DNA from 3 places in the Massilia sp. DJPM01 genome. Region 1 is predicted to be linked to each of the others. Evidence: predicted binding sites of a transcription regulator. Region 1 holds the regulator's gene; each other region holds the start of a gene.
What was found. Region 1 encodes sigma-54, which starts transcription at its own class of promoters, with help from an activator protein. Its sites were predicted from a motif close to TGGCANGNAANCTGCTTT; they were not measured.
Positions count from the first base shown of each region.

Region 2: prpB (methylisocitrate lyase) is a predicted target of sigma-54. The motif match lies at 5,834-5,851, and genes of this name have one in related genera.
Region 3: PO883_RS19140 (choice-of-anchor L family PEP-CTERM protein) is a predicted target of sigma-54. The motif match lies at 5,983-6,000, and genes of this name have one in related genera.

Region 1 covers NZ_JAQOZV010000003.1:115,392-122,924, forward strand. The annotation lists gene hpf (ribosome hibernation-promoting factor, HPF/YfiA family) at 1-314, opposite strand, end outside; gene PO883_RS03130 (hypothetical protein) at 703-2,043, shown strand; gene PO883_RS03135 (RNA polymerase factor sigma-54) at 2,066-3,541, opposite strand; gene lptB (LPS export ABC transporter ATP-binding protein) at 3,544-4,302, opposite strand; gene lptA (lipopolysaccharide transport periplasmic protein LptA) at 4,299-4,901, opposite strand; gene lptC (LPS export ABC transporter periplasmic protein LptC) at 4,898-5,521, opposite strand; gene PO883_RS03155 (HAD family hydrolase) at 5,543-6,073, opposite strand; gene PO883_RS03160 (SIS domain-containing protein) at 6,074-7,096, opposite strand; gene PO883_RS03165 (monovalent cation:proton antiporter family protein) at 7,328-7,533, shown strand, end outside.
Region 2 covers NZ_JAQOZV010000031.1:66,560-74,092, reverse strand. The annotation lists gene prpF (2-methylaconitate cis-trans isomerase PrpF) at 1-1,085, opposite strand, end outside; gene acnD (Fe/S-dependent 2-methylisocitrate dehydratase AcnD) at 1,085-3,682, opposite strand; gene prpC (2-methylcitrate synthase) at 3,705-4,871, opposite strand; gene prpB (methylisocitrate lyase) at 4,904-5,788, opposite strand; gene prpR (propionate catabolism operon regulatory protein PrpR) at 5,996-7,533, shown strand, end outside.
Region 3 covers NZ_JAQOZV010000030.1:15,464-22,996, reverse strand. The annotation lists gene PO883_RS19175 (Rossmann-like and DUF2520 domain-containing protein) at 1-757, shown strand, start outside; gene PO883_RS19170 (hypothetical protein) at 980-1,318, shown strand; gene PO883_RS19165 (molybdopterin-dependent oxidoreductase) at 1,337-1,888, opposite strand; gene PO883_RS19160 (alpha-ketoglutarate-dependent dioxygenase AlkB) at 1,974-2,567, shown strand; gene PO883_RS19155 (porin family protein) at 2,771-3,325, shown strand; gene PO883_RS19150 (transposase) at 3,504-3,965, opposite strand; gene ettA (energy-dependent translational throttle protein EttA) at 4,096-5,763, opposite strand; gene PO883_RS19140 (choice-of-anchor L family PEP-CTERM protein) at 6,064-6,837, shown strand; gene rarD (EamA family transporter RarD) at 6,902-7,533, opposite strand, start outside.

The DNA.
Region 1 (7,533 bases):
ATGGCCTGGTGATTGTGGTCCTGGATCTTGTTTTTGTACTTCATGACCTGACGATCCAGTTTGTCGATCAGGGTATCGATGGCGGCGTAGAGATCGTGCGACAGGCTTTCCACATACACGGTTTTGCCCGACAGGCGCAGGTTGATCTCGGCCTTTTGACGTTTTTCTTTTTCCGTCAGATTGTCGACGGTGAGGATGACTGCAATATCGATCACTTGATCGAAATGGCGCCTTACGCGCTCAAGCTTGCTTTGTACGTATTCACGGATGGCTGGCGTTACTTCAAGATGATGTCCACTGATTGTGAGATTCATACATACACTCCTAATGATAATGGCACTTCTTGTTACTATCGGTTCGTACGCATGGCAGCGCAGAGGAACAGCGTTATTACTGCACGGACGATCTGGTCATGCTGGTCCGAAAAATTGCCAATCGATTAATGGGTTTAATGGTATTCAACTCCTTCATTTTTGTACCCGAGCAACTTTCCCTCGTGTAGAACCAAGTGTATCAGTTATTCGGCATAGCACAAGGTAAGCACAAAGACGCCAGGAATCAAGGGGAAATAGGCGATATATTCGCTGCGGTATATCCTCGCGATACCGCGGGGATCGGAAAGTAGCAGGTATGTAAGTCGATATATATAAGACAACGGACTTCCCCTACAATCGCTTCCCCCGCCAATTTCCCGATGCCGATATGTTCAAACGCTCCGCCTTCATCTCCCTGCCGCGCCTGCTCCTGGCCGGCGCCCTGTGCGCCAGTGCCCCAGCCTTTGCCGCCCTCAGTTTCGACCTGAGCGTCGCCACCAAATACAAGGTCGCCTCGCACGGCGACAATCCGCCACCGGACGAGGTCAAGCAGTACAAGGTTTTGCTGGGCGAACGCTATTTGTCGGTGAGCAGCGCGGGCGAAACGATGATTTACGACCTGGCGAACCGGCGCCGCTATCAGATCGACCTGGCCAGTGGCAGCTATGTCGACTACTCGCTGTTCGATGGCGTCGGCTTTCGCATGCAGGAATTGAAAAACCGGGCTTCCATGAACAAGGCCCTGATCATGGCCAACGTCGAACCGCCCTCGTTCGACCCGGTCTTCGACGAGCATAATTTGTCGATCACGTCGGCGCCACGCAAGCTGTCCGAATCTACCGAGGCCGGCGCCACCGTGCTGGCGGTCGACGGCAATCCCTTGGCGCACATCCCTGCCGGCGGCACCCGCGTCAACGCCGGCGACGCGGCCCTGTTCGAGCGCATGATGCGCTACCGTTTCGGCGGCCATCCGCTGGTGCTGGCGCGCCTGGCCAGCGAAAAGCGCGTGCCGGCCGGCTTCGTGATGCACCACAAGCAGGTCGGCCACAGCCAGACGCGTACCTATACGGTCAGCGCGCTCAGGCAAAGCGCTCCGGCCAGCTACGACCTCAAGCCGTACAAGCCGCGCGCGGCAGCGGCTAACGAACTCGATCAGCTGCTCGACAAGGCGCAGGCGAATGCGGCCCCGCCGACGGCGGCAACCAGGCAAGCGTTCGAGACCGGGATCGCACAAGCGTTCGCCGACAAGCGCGCCTTCGACGCCATGCTCGGCATGTCCGAATTGGCGTTTGTCAGCGGTGATCCGATGAAAATGCCGACCCCGGAGCAGAAGGTGCTGCTCAACGCCGACCCGCAAGTGCGCGCGTTTGCGGCGGCGATACGGTCCAAGGGGAAGGCGGAGATGGAGGCGGCGCTCGCCACGCTGCAGGAACTGCGCAAGCTCAACACCCACAAACAGCACATGCTGGCGTTGTTTGAAGCAAATTGGCGCGCCAAGCTGGGCGACGTACGCGGCGCGCTGCCGCTGTACGCCAGCGTCTTGCGCGCCAATCCGGCGCTGGCCGGAGCCTACAAGGATATGGGCGACGCGCTGTTCAAAAGCTATGACATGGCGCGTGCCTGGCGCAGCTGGGACGCCGGCCGGCGCATGGCGCCGGGGCTGGAACAGTTCAAGGCGGTCAACCAGTACGAACAGCTGCTGCTGCGCGAGCACCCGGAGTTTTTCTAGGCACCGCGCAACCCTGAACGCCCTACAGGCACTTGCGCAGGGCGACCGGCGGAATCTTGAGCGCTTCGCGGTACTTGGCGACCGTGCGGCGCGCGATCACCATGCCCTGCTCGCCCAGCATGTCGGCGATCTTGCTGTCCGACAGAGGGCTTTTGGGATCCTCGGCGCTGGTCAGCTGCACGATCAGCGCGCGGATCGCCGTCGATGACGCTTCGCCGCCCGCTTCGGTGGCCACGTGGCTGCCGAAAAAATACTTCAGCTCGAACATGCCGTGCGGCGTCATCATGTACTTTTGCGTGGTCACGCGCGAGATCGTACTTTCGTGCAGCCCGAGCGTGTCGGCGATTTCGCGCAGCACCAGCGGACGCATCGCCACCGCGCCGTGCGAGAAGAAATTGCGCTGGCGTTCGACGATCGCTTCGGCCACCCGCAAGATGGTATCGAAGCGCTGGCGCATGTTCTTGATCAGCCACTTGGCTTCCTGCAGCTGCGCGCCCATCTGCCCTTCGCCCTTGCCCTGCTTGAGCAGCGCGGCGTACATGCTGTTCACGCGCAGGCGCGGCATGACGTCGTTATTGAGCATCACCGACCAGCCGTTTTTCGCTTTGCGCACGATCACGTCCGGCACCACGTAGTCCGACACGTCGGACGCGAACTCCGCGCCCGGATGCGGATTGCACTGGCGGATCACGGTCTGCGCCTCGCGCAAGTCCTCGTCGTCGCAGTCGAGCGCTTTTTTCAGCTTGTTGAATTCGCGCTGGGCGAACCAGGTCAGATGGTTCTCGACGATGGTCAGCGCCATGCGCCGCGTCACCAGCGCCACGCCCGGCATGCGCCGGATCTGCAACGCCAGGCATTCGGACGCATTGCGCGCGCCCACGCCGATCGGGTCGAAACTTTGCAGCAGCGCCAGCGCGGTGCGCAATTCCTCGATTTCGATTTCCAGCTCGGGCGGCATGCGCTCGTGGATCTCTTCCAGCGTTTCGGTCAGGTAGCCATTGTCGTCGACGGCGTCGACGATCAGTTCGACCAGCGCGCGGTCGCGCGGCTCCAGCACGGTCACGCGCATCTGCTCCATCAGGTGCTCGCGCAAGGTGGTGGCGGACGCTTCGAGCTGCGGGCGCGAATCCTCGTCGTCGGAGGTCTTGGCGCGGCCGAGGTCGCCCCATTCGCCATCGTTGTCGCTGCTGCTGGCCGGGCTATCCGCCTCGCCGCCCTCGAAGCCTTCGCCTTCGGCCGGCGCCGGCGCATCCTGCGCCCCCGGCTCGGGCGCCGCTTCGGTCGGCGTCGAGGTGCTGCTGATGGCGCCATCACCGAGCAGGCGCACCGAATGATCGAGCGGATCGTCGAGCCGTTCGAGCAGCGGATTGTCGCTTAACAGCTGTTCCAGTTCCTGGTGCAGTTCCAGGGTCGACAACTGCAGCAGCCGGATCGACTGCTGCAGCTGGGGCGTAAGGGCGAGGTGCTGGGAGGTGCGTAGTTGAAGGGACTGTTTCATGCCTACATCCGGAAATGTTCGCCCAGGTAGACCCGGCGCACGGATTCATCGGCGATGATGTCGTCGGGTCGACCGGAGGCGAGCACCGCACCCTGGTTGATGATGTAGGCGCGGTCGCAGATGCCCAGCGTTTCGCGCACGTTATGGTCGGTGATCAGAACGCCGATGCCGCGCTGCTTGAGGAAGCGCACGATGCGCTGGATCTCGATGACGGCGATCGGATCGACCCCGGCGAACGGTTCGTCGAGCAGCACGAAGCGCGGGTTGGTCGCCAGCGCGCGCGCGATCTCGACCCGGCGCCGCTCGCCGCCCGACAGCGTCATGGCCTGGTTTTCGCGCAGTTTTTCAATTTGCAGGTCGGCCAGCAGGGTGTCGAGGCGTTCGTTGATCTGGGCCTTGGTGAGCGCCTTGCCGTCCACCTTTTGCAGTTCCAGCACGGCGCGGATGTTTTCTTCGACCGTCAGCTTGCGGAACACCGACGCTTCCTGCGGCAGGTACGACAGGCCGAGCGTGGCGCGGCGGTGGATCGGCAGGCTCGAAATATCGACCCCGCTGATGTCGATGGTGCCCGCATCCGACGGCACCAGGCCGACGATCATGTAGAACGAGGTGGTCTTGCCGGCGCCGTTGGGGCCGAGCAGTCCGACCACTTCGCCGCAGTCGACCTGCAACGAGACGTCGCGTACGACCAGGCGCTTGCCGTAGCTTTTCTGCAGGCCGCGCACGATCAGCGTGCTGCCGCAATTCTTCGTTTCGATCATGGGTTTCCCGCCGCTGGCGTGGTGGCCGGTGCTGGCGCCGCTGCGCCCGGTGGCGTGGCCGGTGCCGCGCGCGGCTTGCGCGGCGCGATGATCATGGTGCCACGGCCCTGTCCCGGCTTGTTGGCGCCGCTGGCGTCGTTACGAGCCACGAAGACTTCCTTGCGGCTGTCGTAGGAAATGAATTCGCTCTCGATTTCGTTGGTCGGCTTCTGGCCTTCCAGCTGGCGGATCTTGGCGCCGGAGAAGAGCTTCATCATGTCGTTGCGTTCATCGTATTCGATGCGCTGGGCCTGGCCTTCGATCCACAGGTCCGGGCCGCCGTCGCGTTTCTGGCGGAACGTGGCGGCCTTGCCGGCGCTGGCGGTCAGGGTCACGAACATGTCGCCTTCGGGCGTTTCCTTGATGATGGCGCGGTCGGACTTGAGGATCAGGGTGCCCTTGGTGACGACCACGTTCCCGGTCAGTATGGTCACCTGGGTCACTTCGTTGGTTTCAAGGGAATCGTAACCGATCACCGCCTGTTTGGCGGCATCGGCCTTTTCGGCGGACGCGGTTGCCGCGGCCAGGCCGAGCAGGGCGAAGGCTAGAAATTTTTTCATTGTGGTTTACCTGTGATGGGTGGCGCTGCGCGCGCCGCTTTCGATGGATAGACGATCTGCCCGCGGCTGGCGAACTTGAGCTCGCGCGTCGCGTTGTTCGCGTCCATGCCGGTCCCGGTGATGGTGGCGGTGCCCAGCGTGACCTGGACCGGCTGGTCGGAGGTCATGCGGTCTTCGTCGGTAAAAACGGTCAGCGCTTCGGTCTTGAGCTGCATGCCGCGGTTGGTGGGCGACTCGGGCCGCACCACGTTGACATTGCCGATCAGGTCCGCCTGGTTCTGGGCGTGGCGGATGCGCGCGCGCTGGGAAGTGATGGTGGTGACCGGCTGGCCGGGCGCGACACCCTGCAGCACCGGCAGTTCGACGTCCGAGGAATCGTCGATCGGGCGGTGCGTGAGCTTGGCGCCGGAGACCAGGTAGCGCGGCTTGCCCTCGGGCGTCATGCGCACGAAGCTGAATTGTTCGACGATGTAGTCGGGTTCATTCTTGAAACTGTTCGGATCGACCGACGCGTCGCCGTTTTGCGCCAACTGGACCAGCCAGAAGGTGCCGAAGGCGAAGAAGGTCCCGACCACCATGATCGCGGTCAGGCGCCAGCGGTGTGCGGTGCGCTTATGCATGGTGGTCTCCCGTGGTTGGCATCAGGCGAAGTACGGCGCCAGGGCCGCCTCGTAGGTGCCCTGCGCGCGCATGACCATGTCGCACACTTCGCGCACGGCGCCGCGTCCGCCGCCGGCCTTGGTGACGTAATGGGCGCGGTACTGCACTTCCGGGTGGCCGGTCGGCACGGTAACGGCAAAGCCGACTTGCAGCAGCAGCGGCAGGTCGATCACGTCGTCGCCAATGTAGCCGCACTGCGCGGCCGTCACGCCGGTCGCTTCGAGCAGCTTGGCAAAAGCGACGCGCTTGTCGTGGATGCCCTGGTGGACATGCATGATGCCCAGGTCGGCCGCGCGCCGCACCACGATCGGCGACTGGCGCGCACTGATGATGGCGGTGGCAACCCCGCTCTTTTGCAGCAGCTGGATGCCCAGGCCATCGAGCACATTGAACGTCTTGGTCGCTTCGCCATCGGGGCCGTAGGTCAGGCTGCCGTCGGTCAGCACGCCGTCGACGTCGAAAATCATGACCTTGACGGCGGCGGCGCGTTGCAGGTGTTCGAGCTGGATCATTTAAATTACCTTCGCGCGGGTCAGGTCGTGGATATGCAGGGCGCCCACCAGCTTGCCGTCGGCGTCGACCACCAGCATCTGGTTGATACGGAATTCTTCCATGATGGCCACCGCATCGACCGCCAGCTGGTCGGGACCGACGCGGCGCGGGTCGGCGTGCATCACGTCGCGGATCGTGATCTTGGTGAAGTCCTGCACGCGCTCGATGAGGCGGCGCAGGTCGCCGTCGGTAAATACGCCGACCGGGCGCTGGGCCTCGTCGACGATGGCGGTCATGCCCATGCCCTTCTGGGTGATTTCGAGCAGGGCCACCGACAGCGACACGTCGGCGTTCACCTTCGGCACCGCGTCGCCGCTGCGCATGACGTCGCGCACGTGGGTCAGCAGGCGCCGGCCAAGCGCGCCGCCCGGATGCGAGCGGGCGAAGTCTTCTTCCTTGAAGCCGTGCGCGTCGAGCAGGGCCACGGCCAGCGCGTCGCCCAGCGCCAGCGTGACGGTGGTGCTGGCGGTCGGCGCCAGGTTGAGCGGACAGGCTTCCTTGGCCACCGAGACGTCCAGGTGCACGTCGGCCAGCAGCGCCAGGCTCGATTGCGGGTTGCCGGTCATGGCGATCAGCGGCGCGCCCATGCGCTTGATGATCGGCAGGATCGCCATCAGTTCGGCCGTCTCGCCGGAGTTCGAGATGGCGATGAAGGCATCCTGCGCGGTGACCATGCCAAGGTCGCCGTGGGCCGCTTCGCCCGGGTGCACGAACATGGCCGGGGTGCCGGTCGAGGCCAGGGTGGCGGCGATCTTGCGCGCGATATGGCCCGACTTGCCCATGCCGGAGACAACCACCCGCCCGCCGCACTCCATCAGCAGGCCCACGGCCTGGCCGACGCTGTCGTCGGTCTCCAGGCGTGCGTGCAGGGCGCGGATGGCGTCCGCTTCGATTTCGAGCGTCTCGCGGGCCAGTTGCATGGCGCGTTGCGTGAGGTTTTTGTCAAAAGCTTTCAGCATTGTTTTTTCATGGGTTACACTCATGGCAGAAGTATAAACGAATTGCGAAAGCAAAAAACTTGCCAGACGCAGAAATCGCCGGGAACCCCGCAAAACCGTAGCGAGCGGTGTCAGTTTTGTTCGAGACGCGCAGCCGTACGAAGGTACGGCGAGCATCGCAGGGCAAAAATGACGTTGCGTAGCAGGTTTTTCGAGGTCCCCGGTCGTCATCCCGTGTTTTCGCCCGGCCTTTACCATTCCTTTACACGGCAACGCATGTTTTCAGGACTAGAACTCACCCTCCTTCTGTTGGGCAGCGCCGTACTGGGCGTGGTCGCTTTCCGCATGATGCACCTGCCGCCCATGCTCGGCTACCTGGCCGTCGGCATCCTGATTGGCCCGCACGCCCTGGGCCTGGCCGAAAACAGCAAGACCACCGAAACGCTGGCCGAATTCGGCGTTGTTTTCCTGATGTTTTCGAT
Region 2 (7,533 bases), on a different contig from region 1:
TCGGCACCCACGCGCAGGGTGCCGGACGGATGGCCGAAGCGCACCGCCGTGCGCTCGCCGCCGCCGGCCGCCAGGCTGACCAGGGTGCCGGGAATGGCCGCCGCGGTGCCGATGGCCACGGCGGCGGTGCCCATCATCGCGTGATGCAGCTTGCCCATCGACATGGCGCGCACCAGCAGGTCGATATCGGCCGCCGCGACCTGCTTGCCGCTCGACGACACATAGTCCGCCGGCGGTGCCACGAAGGCCACCTTGGGCGTGTGCTGGCGCGTGGCCGCTTGGTCCACATGCTTGATGAGGCCCATGCGCACGGCGCCATGCGCGCGGATCGCTTCGAACATGGCCAGCGCTTGCGGGTCGCCGTTGACCGCATCCTGCAGCTCGGTGCCGGTGTAGCCGATCGCCTTGGCATTGACGAAAATGGTCGGAATGCCGGCGTTGATCATGGTGACCTGGAGCGTGCCGAGGCCGGGCACGTCGAGATCGTCGACCACCTGCCCGGTCGGGAACATGGCGCCGCCGGCGCCCTCTTCTTCCGCCGCCGGATTCATGAATTCGAGCTGCACTTCGGCCGCCGGAAAGGTCACGCCATCGAGTTCGAAGGCGCCGGTTTCCTGCACCGCGCCGCCCGTCATTGGCACGTGCGCGATGATGGTCTTGCCAATGTTGGCTTGCCAGATACGCACCACGGCCACGCCATCGTGCGGAACGCGGGCGGCGTCCACCAGCCCGGCGCCGATGGCGAACGAGCCCACCGCGGCGGACAGGTTGCCGCAGTTGCCGCTCCAGTCGACAAAGGCCTTGTCGATGGCGACCTGGCCAAACAGGTAGTCGACGTCGTGCTCGGGTTTGCCGCTTTTCGACAGGATCACCGTCTTGCTGGTGCTCGAGGTGGCGCCGCCCATGCCGTCGATCTGCTTGCCGTAGGGGTCGGGGCTGCCGATCACGCGCAGCAGCAGCGCGTCGCGCGCGGCGCCCGCCACCTGCGCCGCCTCGGGCAGGTCTTGCAGCCGGAAGAACACACCCTTGCTGGTGCCGCCGCGCATATACGTGGCGGGAATCCGGATTTGAGGTAGGTGCGCCATCATGCCGCCTTTACGGTCGATTCGAGGAAGTCCTGGGCGAAGCGCTGCAGCACGCCGCCGGCTTCGTAGATCGCCACTTCCTCGGCGGTGTCCAGACGGCAGATGACCGGCACTTCGACCGTGTCGCCGGACACCTGCGTGATCACCAGCGTGAGCGTGGCGCGCGGGGTGCGTTCGCCCAACACGCTAAAGGTTTCGCTGCCGTCGATCGCCAGGGTGATGCGGTTTACGCCAGGTTCGAACTCCAGCGGCAGCACGCCCATGCCCACCAGGTTGGTGCGGTGGATGCGCTCGAAGCCTTCGGCCACGATGGCTTCCACGCCGGCCAGGCGCACGCCCTTGGCGGCCCAGTCGCGCGAGGAGCCCTGGCCATAGTCGGCGCCAGCGATGATGATCAGCGGCTGCTTGCGCTCCATGTAGGTCTGGATCGCTTCCCACATGCGGGTGACCGTGCCTTCCGGTTCGATGCGCGCCAGCGAGCCTGCCTTGACCTTGCCGTCGACCACGACCATCTCGTTTTTCAGGGTCGGATTGGCGAAGGTGGCGCGCTGCGCGGTCAGGTGGTCGCCGCGGTGGGTGGCGTAGGAATTGAAGTCTTCCTCCGGCAGGCCCATTTTCGCCAGGTATTCGCCGGCGGCGGAATCGAGCATGATCGCGTTCGACGGCGACAGGTGGTCGGTGGTGATGTTGTCGCCCAGGACCGCGAGCGGACGCATGCCCGCCAGCGTACGCGCACCGGCCAGCGCGCCTTCCCAGTACGGCGGACGGCGGATGTAGGTGGTATTCGGACGCCAGTCGTACAGCGGGCTGACCTTGATGCCGTCGTCTTCCTGCTTGGCGAACATCGGAATGTAGACCTTGTGGAAGTGCGCCGGCTTGACGCTGGACGCCACCAGTGCGTCGATCTCCTCGTCGCTCGGCCAGATATCCTTGAGCGTGACCGGCTTGCCGTCGGCGCCGACGCCCAGCACGTCCTTCTCGATGTCGAAGCGGATCGTGCCGGCGATCGCGTAGGCCACCACCAGCGGCGGCGAAGCGAGGAAGGCCTGTTTCGCGTACGGGTGGATGCGGCCATCGAAGTTGCGGTTGCCCGACAGGACGGCGGTCGCGTACAGGTCGCGCTCCACCACTTCCTTCTGAATCACAGGATCGAGCGCCCCGGACATGCCGTTGCAGGTGGTGCAGGCGTAGGCGACGACACCGAAGCCGAGCGCTTCCAGTTCCGGCATCAGGCCGGCGTCTTCCAGGTACAAGGTGACGGCCTTGGAGCCTGGCGCCAGCGAGCTTTTGACCCAGGGCTTGCGCGTCAGGCCAAGCTGGTTGGCGTTACGCGCGAGCAGGCCGGCGGCGATCATGTTGCGCGGGTTGTTGGTGTTGGTGCAGCTGGTAATGGCCGCGATGATGACAGCGCCGTCGGGCATCAGGCCGGGCTCGTTTTCGACCACGCCGCTGATGCCGCGCGCGGCCAGCTCCGAGGTCGGCACGCGGTTGTGCGGATTGGACGGGCCGGCGATGGTGCGCACCACCGATGACAGGTCGAAGCGCAGCACGCGCTCATACTCGGCGTTCTTGAGCGTATCGCCCCACAAGCCGGTGTGCTTCGCATACAGCTCGACCAGCTTGACCAGTTCGTCGTCGCGGCCGGTCAGCTTGAGGTACTTGATGGTCTGCTCGTCGATGTAGAACATCGCGGCGGTGGAGCCGTATTCCGGCGCCATGTTGGAGATCGTCGCGCGGTCGCCCAGGGTCAGGTGGGCGGCGCCTTCGCCGTAGAACTCCAGATAGGACGAGACGACCTTCTGCTTGCGCAGGAATTCGGTCAGCGCCAGCACGGTGTCGGTGGCGGTGATGCCCGGCTGCGGTTTACCGGTCAGTTCGACGCCGATGATGTCGGGCAGGCGCATCCATGAGGCGCGGCCCAGCATCACGCTTTCGGCTTCCAGGCCGCCGACACCGATCGCGATCACGCCGAGCGCGTCGACCATCGGGGTGTGCGAGTCGGTGCCGACCAGGGTGTCCGGAAAGGCCACGCCGCCCTGCACCTGGATCACCGGCGACATGCGCTCCAGATTGATCTGGTGCAGGATGCCGTTACCCGGCGGGATCACGTCGACGTTCTTGAACGCCTTCTTGGTCCAGTTGATGAAGTCGAAACGGTCTTCGTTGCGGCGATCCTCGATGGCGCGGTTCTTGTTGAAGGCGTCGGGATCGAAACCACCGCATTCGACTGCCAGCGAATGGTCGACCACGAGCTGGGTCGGCACCACCGGGTTGACCAGCGCCGGGTCGCCGCCCTGCAGGGCAATGGCGTCGCGCAGGCCGGCCAGGTCGACCAGCGCGGTCTGGCCGAGGATGTCGTGGCAGACCACGCGCGCTGGAAACCACGGGAAGTCGAGGTCGCGCTTGCGGCCGATCAGTTGGCCCAGCGAGGCGTCCAGCGTAGCAGGGTCGCAACGGCGCACCAGGTTTTCAGCCAGCACGCGCGAGGTGTACGGCAGCTTGTCATAGGCGCCAGGCTCGATGGCGTCGACCGCGGCGCGCGCGTCGAAGTGATCGAGTGCGGTCCCCGGCAGGTTCTTGCGGTGATTCGTATTCATGTCGGCTCCTTACTTCTTATATTTATTTGCGCTCGGCCAGCGCCACGAAGGTCAGGTCGTCCGGGCCGACATAGTTGGCGCTCGGGCGGATGATCTTGTTGTCGATGCGCTGCTCGATGACGTGGGCGGCCCAGCCGGAGGTGCGCGAGATGACGAACAGCGGCGTGAACATCGCGGTCGGCACGCCCATCATGTGGTACGACACGGCGGAGAACCAGTCCAGGTTCGGGAACATCTTCTTGACTTCCCACATGACCGTTTCGAGGCGCTCGGCGATGTCGAACATCTTGGTCGAACCGGCGCCTTCGGACAGCGAACGCGCCACTTCCTTGATCACTTTATTGCGCGGGTCGGACACGGTGTAGACCGGGTGGCCGAAGCCGATCACGACTTCCTTGTTGGCGACGCGGTTGCGGATGTCGGCTTCGGCTTCGTCCGGGTTTTCGTAGCGCTTCTGGATGTCGAGCGCGACTTCGTTGGCGCCGCCGTGTTTCGGTCCGCGCAGCGCGCCGATCGCGCCGGTGATGGCCGAGTGGATGTCGGAACCGGTGCCGGCGATCACGCGCGCGGTGAAGGTCGAAGCATTGAATTCGTGTTCCGCGTACAGGATCAACGAGGTGTGCATCGCCTTGACCCAGGCCTCTGGCGGCTTGACGCCGTGCAGCAGGTGCAGGAAGTGGCCGCCGATCGAGTCGTCGTCGGTTTCGGTTTCGATGCGGCGGCCGTTGTGGCTGAAGTGGTACCAGTACAGCAGCATCGAGCCGAATGACGCCATCAGGCGGTCGGCGATGGCGCGCGCGCCTGGCACGTTGTGGTCATCTTTTTCGGGCAGCACGCAGCCGAGGGTCGACACGCCGGTGCGCATCACGTCCATCGGGTGGCTCGATGCCGGCAGCGCTTCGAGCGCGCTCTTGACCGCCTGCGGCAGGCCGCGCATCGATTTCAGGTGCGCCTTGTAGCCGCGCAGTTCGCCGTCGTTCGGCAGTTTGCCGTGCACCAGCAGGTAGGCGATTTCTTCGAACTCGCAGCTGTCGGCGACGTCGAGGATGTCGTAGCCGCGGTAGTGCAGGTCGTTGCCGGTTTTGCCGACCGAGCACAGTGCGGTGTTACCGGCGGTGACGCCGGACAGCGCAACCGATTTTTTCGGCTTGAACGGGACGGCTTCGGCCGGGGTGGTGATGTCAGTCATGTGAACTCCGCGATTCTTGTCAATTGGTCTGATTACTTTTCTTTACCCTGGGCGAACAGCGAGTCGAGCTTTTGCTCGTACTCGTGGTAGCCAAGGTAGTCGTACAGCTCCATGCGGCTTTGCATGGTCGAGACGACGTTTTTCTGGGTGCCTTCGGCGCGCAGCGTCTTGTAGAAATTGAGGGCGGCCGCGTTCATGGCGCGGTAGGCGCCGCAGCAGTACAGGGCGATGTCGACCTTGGCCGAGCGCAGTTCGTCGAGCGTGAACAGCGGGGTCGCGCCGAATTCGGTCAGGTTGGCGAGAATCGGCACCTTGACCGCGTCGCGCACCTGGCTGTACATCTCCAGCTTGGTGATCGCTTCCGGGAAGATCATGTCGGCGCCCGCTTCGACGTAGGCGCAGGCGCGGTCGATGGCGGCGTTCAAGCCTTCGACGGCCAGCGAATCGGTGCGCGCCATGATGACGAAGCTTTCGTCATGGCGGGCGTCCACGGCGGCCTTGATGCGGTCGACCATCTCTTCCTTGCTGACGATTTCCTTGCCCGGACGGTGGCCGCAGCGCTTGGCCGAGACCTGGTCTTCCATGTGCACCGCCGCCACGTCGGCGCGGATCATGTGGCGGATCGTGCGCGCGATGTTGAAGGCGCCGCCCCAGCCGGTATCGATGTCGACCATCAGCGGCAGGCCGCAGGTGTCGGTGATGCGCTGGGCATCGGTGATCACATCGTCCATGGTGCTGATGCCGAGGTCCGGCATGCCGAGCGAGTTGGCGGCCACGCCGCCACCGGACAGGTACACGGCCTTGTAGCCGGTTTGTTCGGCCATGCGCGCGGTGTAGGCGGTGATGGTGCCGACCACCTGCAAGGGGGACTCTTCCTGGACTGCGCGGCGGAACATCGCGCCTCGTGATTCTCTCATTGCGTTTTCTCCTCGGTTGATGCGTTGGAATGCCATGCGGTGTGCATTGCAAGGGGCGTGCCACACGCATCGCTGCGTTAGCAATGCAAGAAACATCTTTAAATTCAATGTGTTGCGTGCGACTGAAACACGCCCTGCCGTAGGCGAAACGTTTCACACATGTTGCAACATGAAACGCGTGAAACGCAACTGCGGTAAAATTGAAACATGTCCTACTCCTCCCGCACCGCTGGCGACGCTCCCGACAAGCCGGTCATCTGGACCGTTTCCGTGTCGCGCCTGTCCGACCTGTTCCGCGATATCACGCTCGAATACGACCACCTGGCGTCGATCGAGCCGGTCAATCTCGGCTTCGACGAGGCGGCGCGCCATATCCGCGAGCGCATGGCCACCGAACGCTGCGACGTGGTGATTGCGGCCGGCTCGAACGCGGCCTACCTCAAGGGGCGCGTGTCGGTGCCGGTGGTGATCGCCAAGGCCAGCGGCTTCGACGTGATGCAGGCGCTGGCGCGCGCGCGCCGCGTGGCCGAGCGGATTGGCGTCATCACCTATCAGCAGCAGTTGCCCGAGCTGGCCGAATTTGCCAGCACCTTCGGCTTTCATATCGCACAGCGCACCTACGTGACGGAAGAAGACGCACGCGCCCAGATCAACGACCTGAAAGCGGCCGGGATCGAGGCCATCGTCGGCGCGGGACTGATCACCGACCTGGCCGAGGAAGCGGGATTGACCGGCGTGTTCGTGTATTCGGCGGCGTCGATCCGCCATGCATTCGACGATGCCCTCGAACTGGCGCGCCTGACCCAGCTCGAATCGAACAGCGGGCGGCGTCCGGTCGTCACCGACACGCTACGCACCAGGCATGGCCTGAACGACTTGCGCGGCGAGTCGCAAGCGATGGAGACCTTGCGCCAGGCTGTGGTGCTGTATGCGCGCTCGCCCGCCACGGTATTGATCGAAGGCGAAACCGGAACCGGCAAGGAACTGGTGGCGCAGGCGATTCATCGCGAGAGCCCGCGCAGCCTGGGTGCGAACCGGCCGTTCGTGGCCGTCAATTGCGGCGCGGTGGCCGAGTCGCTGCTGGAATCGGAACTGTTCGGACACGAGGAAGGTGCGTTTACCGGCGCGCGGCGCGGCGGCCACGCGGGCCTGTTCGAGGCGGCCAACCGAGGCACGCTGTTCCTCGACGAAATCGGCGAAATGCCGCTGCCGCTGCAAACGCGCCTGCTGCGCGTGCTGGAAGAGCGCGAGGTGGTGCGGGTTGGCGGCACACGTCCGGTTGCGATCAATGTGCGGGTGGTCAGCGCCACCCACTGCGACCTGGAACAGCGGGTGCGCGAGGGACGCTTTCGGCCAGATCTGTTTTACCGGCTGGCGGTGCTGCGCCTGGCCTTGCCGCCGCTGCGCGAACGCAGCGGGGATGTGGTGGCGCTGGCCGAGTGGTCGCTCAAGAATGCGCTGGCGGCGCTGGGGGCAAGGCCGCATCCGAACCTGCATGCCGAGATGGCGGGCTGCGCGCCGCTGCTGGAACGCTACGCCTGGCCGGGCAATGTACGTGAACTGCGCAACCTGATGCAGCGGGTGGCGCTGTTTCTGGCGGCCGAGCCTTTGCAGGCGCTGACGCCGGCCTTTGTGCTGTCGGTTGCGCCGGAATTGGGCCGCGATGTGCAGGCGCCGCCGGCCGCACATGTACCGGCGGCAGAAACGGTGGAGCAGGTTTTAGCGCGCTTCGGTGGACGGCGCGA
Region 3 (7,533 bases), on a different contig from region 1:
CTTCGCCGTGCAGGACGTGCTGACGCGCTCGCACGCCAGTGCGCTTGACGCCGTCGGTTTTATCGGCGCCGGGCGCGCCGTGGCCGACCTGGCATCCATGCGGCCGGCCGATGTGTGGATGCTGGCCGTCGGCGACGACCAGATCGGCGCCGTGTGCGCGCAACTGGCGGGTGCGCAGGCGCTCACCGGCGCCATCGTGTTTCACTGCAGCGGCGCCAAGTCGTCGGCGGAGCTGGCGGCGGCCACCGCCGCCGGGGCGCTGGCGGCATCCGTGCATCCGATCCGCAGCTTTGCCGATCCGGCGCTGGTGGCGCGCGGCTTCGACGGCACCTTTTGCGGGACCGAGGGCAACGCCGGCGCGCTGGCCGTGCTCACGCCGGCGCTGGCGGCGATTGGCGCGCAGCCGGTGGCCATCGACGCCGCAGCCAAGACGGTGTATCACGCCGCTTCGGTGTTCGCCTCGAATTACCTGGTGACGGTGCTCGACGCCGCGCTGCGCGCCTACCAGGCGGCGGGCGTGCCCGAGCCGGTGGCGCGCGCCATGGCGCAGCCGCTGGCGTCGGAAAGCATGGCCAATGTGTTCCGCCTGGGCGCGGCGGCGGCGCTGAGCGGGCCGATTGCGCGCGGCGACATGGAGACAGTGGCACGCCAGCAGGCGGCGCTGGGCGCGTGGGACGGGCCGACCGGGGCCTTGTACGCGGCGCTGGTGGCGCCCACGCAGGTCCTGGCGCGGCGCAAAACGCGCAAAGTTTCTTAACCGGGGTCAGACCCCGGTTAAGAAACCAGGGCCGCGGCTTATGCAACGCGGCTGATGCATTAATGCGAAAAGATGCAACCATGCATCGACAAACGCAAAAAATCGCAATAAGCTAGACCGTTACGGTGATCTTGCGGGAGACTTGCCAAAACGGCAGGGTTCTTCATGCCGCTGCTTACGTCGACCAGGGAGACCAGCATGCTATTTTTGAAAAGTACGTCTGTGACAAAGGCGCCCGGCATTTATGAAGTCGATATCGCCGCCAAGCCCCCCGGCAAGACCTTCGGCGTCTTTCTCGCAACCGACCCCGACAATCCACCGAATTCGATCCTCGCCGGCCTCGCCGAGCTGGGCTTCCAGAATACCCATAGCGAGGCCTACACCCACAAGGATCGCGGCAAGGTACTCGACCTGCACTTTCAAAAAGATGGCACCGACATCTTCAAGGGCTGGAAAACCGAAGAGTGCGAGGCCAATCTGAAAGCCATCGATAGCCTGTTCGGCAACGTCGGCATCACCGTCGCGCCGCGCGTGATGTCGCTGGCCGAAGCCTATTCCTGAGCCATCGCCGCCGTCGCCTTATCCCGTGACCTCGATGTGATACAGGGCCCACGGGCAGGCGCCGAAGCGTTCCGCCACCGGCCTGGCGGCCATCTCCGGGAATGCATCCGCATCGTACACGGCCCACAAGGGTCCCAGTCCGCCCAGCGCCATCGGCTTGCCGTCGAGATGGGTGGCGACGATGAAGCGCTGCGCGCGCGCCTGCGCCACCGGCAGCGCGACCGCATAGCCGTCCACGGCGCGCAGCAGCAGCTTGCCATCGTCGCGCAGGCGGGTGCCGCTTGCCGCCACCACATCGAGCAGCAGCGGGCCGCGCAGCGCATGCGGCTTGCCGTCGTATTCCAGGGTGGGGCGGATGCCAACCGCCGGCAGCGCCAGCAGCGCGCCGAAGTCGAGGCTGAAGGCCTTGTCGAAGCTGATCTTTTGCTTGCGCATCATCTGGTCGCGCACCGGGTCGAACGGGCCGCGGTTGCTGTGCGCCAGCTCGCCGGTGAGGGTCAGCAGGGCCGGTCCCGGCGTCAGCCTGGCCGGCGCCGCCGAAGCGAGGGCGGGAAGGGTGGCCACGCTCACGGCGGCGCCAGGAAATGGCGTTTGTTCATGCGAGAATACCTCGTCTGGCGTGTCATCCTGCCATCATATCGCCATCCCGCCCCTCATGGACCTGTTTCAGCAAAACCAGTTAAGCCCTTTTCCGCTCGACGATGGCACGCTCGCGGTGCTGCCGCAGCTGCCTTTTCACTTAAGTAACGCCGAGGTGCTGGCCCGCCTGATCGCCGAGACCGACTGGCGCGCCGAATCGCTCACCCTGTGGGGCAAGCAGCATCTCCAGCCGCGCCTGACCGCCTGGCATGGCGAGGCGGCCTATGCCTATTCCGGCCTGCGCCTGGAACCGCTGCCCTTCACGCCGCTGCAGCTGGCCCTGAAACACGCTGTCGAGGCCGCCTGCGGCCAGCGCTTCAACAGCGTGCTGCTCAATTTCTATCGCAACGAACGCGACAGCATGGGCATGCACAGCGATGACGAAGCCGAGCTCGGCCCACAGCCAGTCATCGCCTCGCTCAGTTTCGGAGCCGAAAGAACCTTCATCCTGCGCCACAAACAGACGAAACAGAGACTTAAGCTAGTCTTAAAAGACGGTACTTTACTAGTGATGTCGGGCAATACACAAAAGCACTGGCTGCACGGAATTAACAAGTCGACGCGCCCCATCGGCCCGCGCGTGAACCTAACTTTCCGCTTCATCTTTTAATTTACGCTTAAATGCGCATAATTACAAAATACATATAGATGAACGAATAGTCAGTTATTTCAGTGCGACGCGTTTTCATGCGTTACATCTCCTTACAAGTCTTACGGAATGCCACTTCATGCGCCGATTCGGTAATGCTATCTTGGTTACCTCGCAATTCATTGGGAATTGCGGAACAGACTGTTTTACACAAAGGATTCCGCATGAAAAAGCTCATTTTTGCATTGATCGCTGGCGTCACCGCGATGACCGCTGCCCAGGCGCAACGCCCGGTCCCTTACGTTGGTGTGGGCGTCGCATCGTCCGATCACAGCTTCAAACTTGGCGGCAGCGACGATGGCGACGGCTACAAGCCATCGCTGAAAGTCTTCGGCGGCCTCGATATCACCCCGATGTGGGGCGTGGAAGCCGGTTACACCGACCTGACCACGGCCGATTACAACTATAAGATCGGCAATGCCACCCGCAGCGGCAGTGTCGACGGCAAGCGCGCCTACATCGCCGGCAAGGCCACCATGCCCGTCAACGAGATGTTTTCGGTCTACGGCAAGCTCGGCGCCGGTTACACCAAGGTGGACGGCAGTTCGCCTGACATGAGCTACAAGGAAAGCAAGACAGGCGTGTATGCCGGCATTGGTGGCCAGTACAACCTGAGCAAGCAGGTCGCCCTGACGCTGGAATACGAGCGCTACGGCAAGAGCAAGGACTTCGGTGCCAAGGCAGACGCCATCACCGTCGGTGCTCGTTACAGCTTCTGATCCAGCGCCCGGCTGGTGCGCCTGACGCACAGCCTGGGCCGCTCCTGACAGAAGGGCAGACCGGAACAGGCACGGCGCCTTCCAGTGTGTGCAGCAAGCGCCCCCTCCGCTTGCTGTATCCATCGGGAGGCGCTTTGTCTGTTTACAGACCGGAGCGCGGGCCGGATGTCACCCCTCACTACGTCACCATCCCGGCCGCGATGAAGCGGTGCAGCGATGACCATTGCCACTCTTGCGGCGCGCCGCACAGGCCGTGGCGCAAGGGATTGTGGTGGATATAGTCGACCAGGCCGGCATACTCGCCGGCCGCGACCGGATGCTGCTGGTAGTGCGGTTCCCAGATGATCTCGGTGCCGCGCGTCGCGCGCGATTTGCTCAGGGATTTGGAAAACGCAATCTTGACGGCGCGCCAGCGCGCGGCGCAATCCTCGTCGCCGGGCGGCAAGGTCCAGATGGCGTGCGCATGGTCGGGCAGGGCAACCCAGGCATCGACATGAAACGGCTTGCGGCTGCGCGCCTGGCGAATGGCCTCGCCGAAGGCGGCGATATGGTCGGTCAGTAAAGTGCTGCCGCGCTCGGACAGGCGGACCGTGAAGAAGTAACTGTGCCCGGCGACCCGGTTGGCGCGATAGTCATTCATCTGTCCAGTGTGCCGGGCTCGGCGTGCTTGATGGTCGATTAGCGCAAACGTGAGGGACTTCTGAAACGCTCTGTGCTGCAAAAAGGCCTTGCGCCATCGCGCGCCGTGCTGGCGCGCGATGGGACAGGTGTTACACCGTCAGCGGCTTGTAGCGGATCCGCTTCGGCTTGGCGCCTTCTTCGCCCAGGCGCTTCTTCTTGTCGGCTTCATATTCCTGATAGTTACCGTCGAAGAAAGTGACTTGCGAGTTGCCTTCGAACGCCAGGATGTGGGTCGCGATGCGGTCCAGGAACCAGCGATCGTGGGAAATGACCATGACGCTGCCGGCAAATTCCAGCAAGGCATCTTCCAGCGCGCGCAGGGTTTCCACATCCAGATCGTTGGACGGTTCATCGAGCAGCAGGACGTTGCCGCCTTGCAGCAGGGTCTTGGCCAGGTGCAGACGGCCGCGTTCCCCGCCCGACAGGTTGCCGACGATCTTTTGCTGATCCGAGCCCTTGAAGTTGAAGCGGCCCAGGTAGGCGCGCGACGGCATGTCGAAACGGCCCACGGTGAGCGTGTCGGCGCCGCCGGCCACGTCGTCGAACACGGTCTTGGTATTGGCCAGGTCGTCACGGTTCTGGTCGACGATGGACACGCGCGCGGTCTGGCCGATGGCCACTTCGCCGCTGTCGGGCTGCTCTTTGCCGGTGATCATCTTGAACAGGGTCGACTTGCCGGCGCCGTTGGGGCCGATGATGCCGACGATGGCGCCCGGCGGCACGATGAACGAGAGGTTCTCGATCAGCATGCGGTCGCCGAAGGACTTCGAGACGTTCTTGAATTCGATCACGTCATTGCCCAGGCGCTCGGCCACGGGAATGAAGATCTCGGACGTCTCGTTGCGCTTCTGGTATTCGTGCTCGGACAGCTCGTTAAAGCGCGCCAGGCGGGCCTTGCTCTTGGCCTGGCGGCCTTTCGGATTCTGGCGCACCCATTCGAGTTCCTTGGCGATGGTTTTCTGGCGCGAGGACTCGGTCGCTTCTTCCTGCTTGAGGCGGTTGCTCTTTTGCTCCAGCCACGAGCTGTAGTTGCCTTTCCACGGAATCCCGTGGCCGCGGTCGAGTTCGAGAATCCACTCGGCGGCGTTGTCGAGGAAGTAGCGATCGTGGGTGATGCCGACCACGGTGCCCGGGAAGCGCAGCAGGAATTGTTCGAGCCAGTCGACCGATTCGGCATCGAGGTGATTGGTTGGTTCGTCGAGCAGCAGCATGTCGGGTTTCGACAGCAGCAGGCGGCACAGCGCCACGCGGCGCTTTTCACCACCCGACAGGATGCCGATCTTGGCGTCCCACGGCGGCAGGCGCAGCGCATCGGCGGCCATTTCCAGCTGCAGGTTCAGGTTGCCGCCGTCGGAGGTCGAGATGATCGCTTCCAGGCGCGCCTGTTCGGTCGCCAGCGCGTCGAAGTCGGCATCTTCGTCGGCATACGCCGCGTACACCGCTTCCAGCTTGCCTTGCGCCTCGAACACTTCGCCCAGGCCCGATTCGACCACCTGGCGCACCGTCTGCTCGGGATCGAGCACCGGTTCCTGCGGCAGGTAGCCGATGTTCAGGCCCGGCATCGGCACGGCTTCGCCCTGGATGTCGGTATCGATGCCCGCCATGATTTTCAGCAAGGTCGACTTGCCGGAGCCGTTCAGGCCCAGCACGCCGATCTTGGCGCCGGGGAAGAACGACAGGGAAATATCCTTGAGGATCTGGCGTTTGGGCGGGACGATTTTGCCCACGCGATTCATGGTATAGACGTAATTGGCCATTGAGTTTCTTGAAATGGGGACGGAAGGTCAACAGGATACAATAAGTCGCACCCGGATTGGTCCTTTCCTGCGCCGGCCCGCAAGGCGTGCGCGGGATCGCCGTCCAATTTATGCATGCTGCAAGTATTCTTGCTTGCAGGTGTCGGATTCTTTTACACTTGCACATAGGCTTCGATGCAATGTTTCTTCAAGTCATTGATTTTGTGCATCTTTTATTTCAGGTATGGAAATTGCTTAATTATCGGGCAGTACGCTCTGATAACAACAAATTTCCAACTCTCACCTGAAAAGACCCCAACGATGACATTTCCTTTGATCCGCAGCGTGATGTCGGCCGCAGCTCTCATTTTGGCCACCAGCTCGGCACATGCACTGGTTGTAACGAACACCACCAACGCAACGACCCTGGCCAATGCCCTGGGCGGCACCGGCGTGAGCATCACCAACGCCAGCCTGGCCAGCGCCACCTCGGCCGCCAGCGGCACCTTCACCGACGGCGGCAACATCGGTTTCGGCCAGGGCGTGCTGCTGACCACCGGCCGCACCGCTTGCGCGGTCGGCGGCAATAACGGCGAGAGCTGCTCGGGCGACGGCACCACCACCTCGCTGAAATTCAATTTCACCAGCACCACCGGCAATGTGTTCTTCAACTATGTCTTCGCTTCCGAGGAATACAACGAATTCGTCGGCACCGAGTTCAACGATCTGTTCGAACTCAAGCTCAACGGCGTGAACATTGCCCTGGTCCCGGGCGCGAACGGCGTCGTGTCGATCAATAACGTGAACAACAAATTCAATTCCGCTTACTACCGCGACAATGCCAACCAGACCGTCGACACCGGCTACGATGGCTTGACCACGGTCCTGACCGCCAAGGCGTTCGGCCTGGTTGGCGTGAACACCTTCGAATTCCTGATCCAGGACCGCGGTGATGCCAACCTCGATTCGGGCGTCTTCATCCAGGGCGGCACCTTCGCCGCCGATCCGGTCGGCGTGCCTGAACCAGGCAGCCTGGCGCTGCTGGGCCTGGGCCTGGCCGGCCTGGCTGTCGCCAAGCGCAAAAAAGCAGCGTAAGCACGATGCTGGAATGAAAAATAGCGGCCCTGGGCCGCTATTTTTTTGTCCGCTCGGCGCCTGCTTATTTGCGCTTGAGCAATCCCTCGGCCGCATACAAGGCCAGCGCGCCCCAGATGATCGCAAAGCCGATCATGCGCTCCTGGGTGAAGGCTTCGTGGAACAGATAGATGCCCAGACTGAGCTGGATGGTCGGCCCGATGTATTGCAGCAATCCCAGCACCGACAGGGGAATCTTGCGCGCGCCGCTGGCAAACAGCAGCAGCGGAATGGCGGTGATCGGCCCGGAGGCGACCAGCAGCCAGCGGGTGCTGTTCGAGGGGCTGTTCAAGAACGCGTTGTCGCCGCTCATGGTCAGCCAGATCACGAAGCCCAGCGCGAACGGGAACAGCAGCATGGTTTCGAACGACAAGCCTTCCAGCGCGCCCAGCGAGGCGGTCTTGCGCAGCAAGCCGTAAGCGCCGAAGGAGGCCGCCAGCAGCAGCGCGATCCAGGGCATGCGCCCGGCCTGCCAGGTCAGCCACAGCACGCCGCAGGCGGCCAGCGCGATCGCCGTCCACTGGCCGATGCGCAGCCTTTCCTTGAGCACCAGGTAGCCCAGCATCACATTGAACAGGGGATTGATGAAGTAGCCCAGGCTCGCTTCGATCACATGGCCGCTGTTGACGGCCCAGATGTACAGCAGCCAGTTAAAAC